One region of the Methylomonas sp. 11b genome, then DNA from elsewhere that is predicted to be linked to it. Evidence: predicted binding sites of a transcription regulator. Region 1 holds the regulator's gene; the other holds the start of a gene.

Region 1 (3,417 bases):
GATGGAAATATCGAAAGTACCACCGCCCAAATCGTAAACCGCGATGGTAGTGTCGCCTTTCGGTTTGTCCATACCAAACGCTAACGCGGCAGCGGTCGGCTCGTTGATGATCCGTTTCACATCCAGACCGGCAATCCGTCCGGCGTCTTTAGTCGCTTGACGTTGCGAGTCGTTAAAGTACGCAGGCACGGTGATAACCGCTTCTGTGACTTCTTCGCCCAAAAACGCTTCCGCGTCTTTTTTCAGCTTCATCAGCACCCGTGATGATACTTCTGGCGGCGCCATTTTTTTACCGTGACATTCCACCCAAGCGTCACCGTTGTTGGCTTCCATAATTTTATAAGGCACCATCTTGATGTCTTTTTGTACCGCATCTTCTTTAAAGCGACGGCCGATCAAACGTTTGATCGCGAACAAAGTATTCTCAGGGTTGGTGACCGCCTGACGTTTAGCCGATTGGCCGACCAATACTTCGTTGTCGCCGGTGAATGCGATGATAGAAGGCGTGGTGCGCGCGCCTTCGCTGTTTTCGATAACCCGCGCGGTGCCGTTTTCCAGGACTGCGACGCAGGAGTTAGTGGTTCCTAAATCGATGCCGATCATTTTGCCCATTGATATTCTCCAGACTTGATTTGGTAATAAATTAAAAAGTTGTTAGCGATATGCGGTTGATCGTCTTAATTTCAAGCCTGCTCATCGATTTTTGCACTATCGGCCGGTTTATCGTCGGCTTTGGCCACCACCACCATGGCAGGACGCAGCAGACGGCCGTTCAATACATAACCTTTTTGGAAGACGTTTAACACGGTGTTGGGTTGGGCGGTGGCGCTGGGTTGCATCACCATGGCCTGGTGTAATTCCGGATTGAACACTTGACCAATGGGGTCGACGGTTTCGATATTAAACTTGGCAAATACCGACTCGAATTGTTTGATGGTCAATTCGCTGCCTTCGCGCAATTTCACTATTTCCGGGCTATCGCCGGTCGCCGCTTGCAGGCCTAATTCCAGACTATCCAAAACACTCAGCAATTCTTTGGCAAATTTCGCCAGACCGTATTTGCGTTCGTCGTCCAAGTCTTTTTGCACGCGTTTTTTTAAATTTTCCATCTCAGCCATGGTGCGGATGGCTTTATCCAGATTGGCCGCAGCCTGTTGCTGGGCTTGCTCCAGTTGTTCCTGCAAGGCTTCCACAGTGACTGCGGCGCCGGGCGCTTCATTAGGCTGTTCGTCGGCGTCCATTGGCTTGGTTTGCTCCAAGACTTCGGCTATCAAATCGCTATCCGATTGTGGTTCGTGGCTAGATTGCTGATGACTCATTACTTACTCCATGGTTCTAAAACTTTTTGTTGGCCTAACGATAGGGCCATTTATTTCGGATTCAAGGCCGCGCCCAATAATTTTGCCGTCACATCCACGAACGGAATCACTTTTTCGTAAGCCATGCGGGTCGGTCCAATCACACCCAACACCCCAACCACTTCGTCATTCACTGAATAAGGCGCCGTCACCAAGCTGCAATGATCGAATGCGCTATAGCCGGACTCTTCACCGATAAAAATCTGCACACCTTCGGCCTGTAAACACTGATCCAATAAATGGATGACGCCACGCTTTTGGCTAAAAGCTTCGAACAGTTGTTTAAGACGCTCCATGTCCGACAACTCGGAAAAGCCCATTAAATTCGTTTCGCCGCTTAATACATAATCGTCGTTGGGTTGCTCGGTGAAGGTAAGCTGTGCCATGTTCACCGCGTCCATCATGCCTTGATTGACCTGCCGCTGATCGTGTTCCATCTCCCGCACGATCAAATCGCGAATTTTCGCCAAGCTGCGGCCGGAATAAACCGAATTCAAATAGTTGGCAGCCTGTTGTAATTCCGCAGGACTGAATTGCTTGTGGGTATGAATAATTTTGTTGTGCACTTCCTGGTCGTCGGTGACGAAAATCACCAACACCCGGGTATTGGACATCGGTAGAAATTCGATGTGCCGCAAGGTGACGCTTTCTCTGCGCGGCAAAGTCACCACGCCGGCCATCCGCGTCACGTCCGACAGCAATTTAGAGGCCTTGCTCAACACGTCGCTAGCCTTATCCGCCTCGCCTTTCAAGCCATGTTGCAGTTGATCCAACTCGCTGGATGCCAAAGGCTTGACGGTTAACAAACTGTCGACGAATAAACGATAGCCGCTCACGGTCGGTACTCGGCCGGCGGAAGTGTGCGGGGAATGGATCAAGCCCATCTCTTCCAGATCCGCCATCACATTGCGAATACTGGCCGGACTAAGCTTTAGCTGCGGATCTTTAGACAACAATCGCGAACCAACAGGCTGGCCGTCCTGGATATAACGTTCAACCAAGGTTTTTAATAAATACAGCGATCTTTCGTTTAAATCTTGTCCGCCAGCCACGTCATCCCCCAAATTCCGTTAGCACTCGATATTGGTGAGTGCCAGACAGCAAAGCTATCAGCTGGGTCCAGCATTGTCAACGGCTTGAACAGGTTATCAATAAACTAAGCATAGCCTGCACATTCAAGGGCTGGGATTGAATCTCCGAAACACCAATCTTATCAAGAACTGATAGACGGGCAGTTTTTCCGGAACTGCAATTTTTAGACGCATCCTCGATATTGTCCAACAACGGGCAATAAAAAACCCTGCAAGCCTTGCGACTTGCAGGGTTTTGATTCGATCTAGCGTTTGGTTATCCGGACTGTATAACGGGAACGCAAACTGACAATAAACCGCTACTGCCAGTGATCTCAAGCGCCCATTTGGGAGAAAGACAACACATAGTAGCTGTAATAGACAACGACAAAAAACAACAATACATTCAATAACTTTTCCACTCTACTGTATTGCTCTTGTTGATATTTTTTACCATTTTTTATTCTCATTTTGTCCTCCTGTCGCATGAGCATCCAAAAATTCAAAGCCGGTTAATTAATTGGCGGTAGCTGATTAACGACTCATACTGTTGCCGATCCAAGCGCCCGCGGCGGCACCGATGCCGGCTCCCAACGGATCGCCCTTACTCATCTCGTAACCCGCTACACTACCTAACGCGCCGCCTACCAAGCCCTGAGTGGATCGTTGGTCGTTACTGTTGTAGCGCGGTGCAGGCGTCGGTGCCGGGACGTATTGCACAACCCGCTCCGGTACATACACCCGCTCGACCTCGACGTACCGGTCATGGTGGTGATGTTTGTGATGACCTCGTCCATGCCCATCAGCCATTGCTAACGGCGAAACCAACAGACTAATTACAACGACACTTGCCACTCTAAACATAAATCCCCTTTATCGAGAATAATTCATCTATGAGTTGATTCTAGAGCGCAATGTTTAAGTCTTGATTAGGAAAAGATTAAGAACAGATGAAGACGGCAAAGCCAGCGCTGACATCGCCAATTTTT
Region 2 (3,417 bases), 3.5 Mb from region 1:
GGGGTAAAGCCGGCCCGGCGTAGGCCGGAAATGGTCGGCATGCGTGGGTCGTCCCAGCCGTTGACGTGTTTTTCGGTGACCAATTGCAACAGTTTGCGCTTGCTGACGATGGTGTATTCCAATTGCAGGCGCGCGAATTCAATTTGTTGCGGATGGCAAGGGGTTTGCAATTTGTCCAGTACCCAGTCGTAGAGTGGGCGGTGATCTTCGAACTCCAAGGTACAGATCGAGTGCGTGATGCCTTCCAATGCGTCGGAAATGCAATGGGTGTAGTCGTACATGGGGTACAGACACCAGGCGTCACCGGTGCGTTGATGATGCACGCGGCGGATGCGGTAAATGGTCGGGTCGCGCATATTAATGTTAGGCGAGGCCATATCGATTTTGGCGCGCAACACATACTGGCCGTCAGCGAATTCGCCGGCACGCATGCGAGTAAACAAATCCAGGTTTTCGTCGATGGAACGGCTGCGGTCCGGGCTTTCCTTGCCGGGTTCGGTCAAGGTGCCGCGGTCGGCGCGCATTTGCTCCGGCGTGGAACTGTCGACATAAGCGTCGCCTTGTTTAATCAACTGCACCGCGTATTCGTAAAGCTGTTCGAAGTAATCCGAGGCGTGATACTTGCCGGCCCACTTAAACCCTAACCATTGCACATCGCGTTCGATGGCTTCCATGTATTCGACGCTTTCTTTTTCCGGGTTAGTGTCGTCGAAGCGCAAATTGCAAGTGCCGTTGTTTTCGGCTGCCAGCGTGAAATTCAGGCAAATCGATTTGGCGTGGCCGATGTGCAGATAACCATTGGGTTCGGGAGGAAAGCGGGTGGCGACTTTGCCGTTGTTTTTGTTGGCGGCCAGATCGGCGGCAATGATGTGTCTGATAAAGTTGGATGAAACTGGGCTATCGGAAGCTGACATGTTCGAGTAAATGGCTGTGGTTATTTATGAGGTGGGCGGCGAATATCGGGTCAGTCGCCATTTTAACGAGTTTGGTCGGAATTCGTAAAGGCGGCATCTTTTGTCGGTTTTGCCTTTCAATTGACCAAAAATTCAGTGTAACTAACTGTATTAAATGATTTTTACTAAATTATTAGCACTCTTGTTGATCGAGTGCTAGAATTTGGTCATCGTTAATTTATTCCACCGGAAACGAGGGTGATATGAACAACAGCTTGGCTTTACCGATCAATTTATCGGTTGGGACGTTTGACTCTTATTTAAGTTTAGTCGCCCAAATGCCCAAACTCAGCGTCGAGCAAGAGCAGGACTTGGCGTTGCGTTACCGAGATGAAGGCGATCTGAACGCCGCGCGCGAGCTGGTGATGTCTAATCTGCGTTTTGTGGCGCATGTGGCCAGAGGATATGCTGGTTACGGCTTGCCATTGGCGGACATTGTGCAGGAAGGCAACATCGGCTTGATGAAAGCGGTAAAACGTTTCGACCCGGACATGGGCGTGCGTCTGGTGTCTTTTGCCGTACATTGGATCAAAGCTGAAATCCACGAATATGTGATCAAAAACTGGCGCATTGTCAAAGTCGCTACCACTAAGGCGCAGCGCAAACTGTTTTTTAATCTGCGTAAATTTAAAAAAGACTTGAGCTACCTGTCGCAAGACGATGCGGAAGCGATTGCGGAAAATCTGGATGTCGATGTTAAAACCGTTTACGAAATGGAACGGCGGTTGGACGGTCGCGATGTAGGGCTTGAGCCGAGTGGCGACGACAGCGAAGATCATGTGCAAGCGCCTATCGCTTATCTGGAACAACACGGTGCCGATCCGGCTTTATTGTTGGAAAACAGCGACTGGGAAGACCGTAAGGAAGAATTACTGATGGATGCCATGGCCGGTTTGGACGACAGAAGTCGCGATATTCTGGCTAGCCGCTGGCTGGTTGAAGAAAAAGCCACGCTGCACGAATTGGCGGATCGTTATCAAGTCTCAGCCGAGCGTATCAGGCAGTTGGAACAAAATGCCATGAAAAAGCTGAAAGCAGCGGTGAGCTTGGCGGCGTAAAAAAATGTTTGGCATTTCTGAAAAAATCAGTATAATGCTGCTTTCTTTGCCGGGGTGGTGAAACTGGTAGACGCGCCGGATTCAAAATCCGGTTCCGAAAGGAGTGTCGGTTCGATTCCGACCCTCGGTACCATCTACCTTTTATGGTAGTCAAAGAAATTTTAAAAACCCGCTAAGCCGCAAGGCTTAGCGGGTTTTTTATTTTTGGCGTCTTATATTTCGTCAAAACCCCCTCCATCCAAGAGGTACTGGCATGCCAGCTCCCAAATCTAAACACATCGATCCCACCCGCAAAATATCGACCTTGAAGGCGCTTTGGCCGTTTATTCGTCCCTATCGAGGCCGTATGTTTCTGGCTTTTTGCCTTTTGTGCCTCGGCTCGGCAACAATTTTGTTAGTGCCTTTGGCATTCCGCGACCTGATCGATTTTGGTTTTGGGCAGCGACAGGCTGAGCAAGGCGGTTTGTTGGGTTCGCTGAGCATGGATGGCCACTTTCTTGCTCTATTTGGCTTAGCCTGCCTGTGGGCTGTGACTATAGCCGCACGCTATTACACGGTCAGTTGGGTTGGCGAACGGGTGACGGCGGATTTGCGCAGCGCGGTTTACGAGCGGGTGTTGGCCCAGTCGCCGCAGTTCTTCGAAACCTTGCAAACCGGGGAAGTGTTGTCCCGACTGACAGGCGATACCACGCTGATCCAGACCGTGGTAGGTAGTTCGATATCCATGGGTCTGCGCAGTTTATTCCAGTTTGTCGGCGGCATGATCATGCTGGCGGTGACCAGCTTGCATCTGTTCTCGCTGATATTGGGGTTGATGATCTTGCTGACTTTACCGATATTGGCAATGGGTCGGAAAGTTAAAAAGCTGTCGCGGGAATCGCAGGATAAGATTGCCGATGCCTCGGCGTTAGCCGGCGAGATCCTCAATGCTGTACCTACCGTCCAAGCATATAATCAGGAGCGCCGCGAAGCGAACCGCTTTAAAGAGCGCGCCGAAATCAGTTTTCTCACCGCTGTCCGCCGCAGCCGCTTTCGCTCCGCATTGACGGTGATTGTCATCACCGCCGTGATGGGTTCCATTATTTTCGTGTTGTGGATAGGCGCCAATCAGGTAAACGCCGGTATTATGACCGGTGGGCAACTGGCTTCGTTCGTACTCTATGCCACGCTGGTGTCCAGTGGGGTCAGTACCATAGCCGAAGTCTGGGGCGATGTGATGCGGGCAACCGGCGCAACCGGACGCTTGCTGGAACTGCTGCATGCCGAGCCGGCGATAGTCGATACCTTGACTCCCCAGTCATTGGTGGGCGGCGCCAAAGCGGCGATTCAATTTCAGCAAGTCAGCTTCAGTTACCCGTCACGCTTACAAATCTCCGCGCTAGATAGTATTGATTTAAGCATTGCCG

What was found. The regulator HrcA, encoded in region 1, represses chaperone genes, less so after heat shock. The targets are predictions, from matches to a motif close to TNTTAGCACTCNNNNNNNNNGAGTGCTAANA.
Region 2: a site for HrcA is predicted at 1,085-1,115, ahead of rpoH (RNA polymerase sigma factor RpoH). Genes of this name have one in related genera too.

The regions. Positions count from the first base shown of each region.
Region 1 covers NZ_KI911557.1:4,533,287-4,536,703, reverse strand. Annotated here, with positions in the region: gene dnaK (molecular chaperone DnaK) at 1-612, opposite strand, end outside; gene grpE (nucleotide exchange factor GrpE) at 684-1,319, opposite strand; gene hrcA (heat-inducible transcriptional repressor HrcA) at 1,370-2,410, opposite strand; gene METH11B_RS0121825 (glycine zipper 2TM domain-containing protein) at 2,963-3,292, opposite strand.
Region 2 covers NZ_KI911557.1:1,034,093-1,037,509, reverse strand. Annotated here, with positions in the region: gene METH11B_RS0104800 (glutamine--tRNA ligase/YqeY domain fusion protein) at 1-914, opposite strand, end outside; gene rpoH (RNA polymerase sigma factor RpoH) at 1,157-2,011, shown strand; tRNA gene METH11B_RS0104790 (tRNA-Leu) at 2,060-2,144, shown strand; gene METH11B_RS0104785 (ABC transporter transmembrane domain-containing protein) at 2,265-3,417, shown strand, end outside.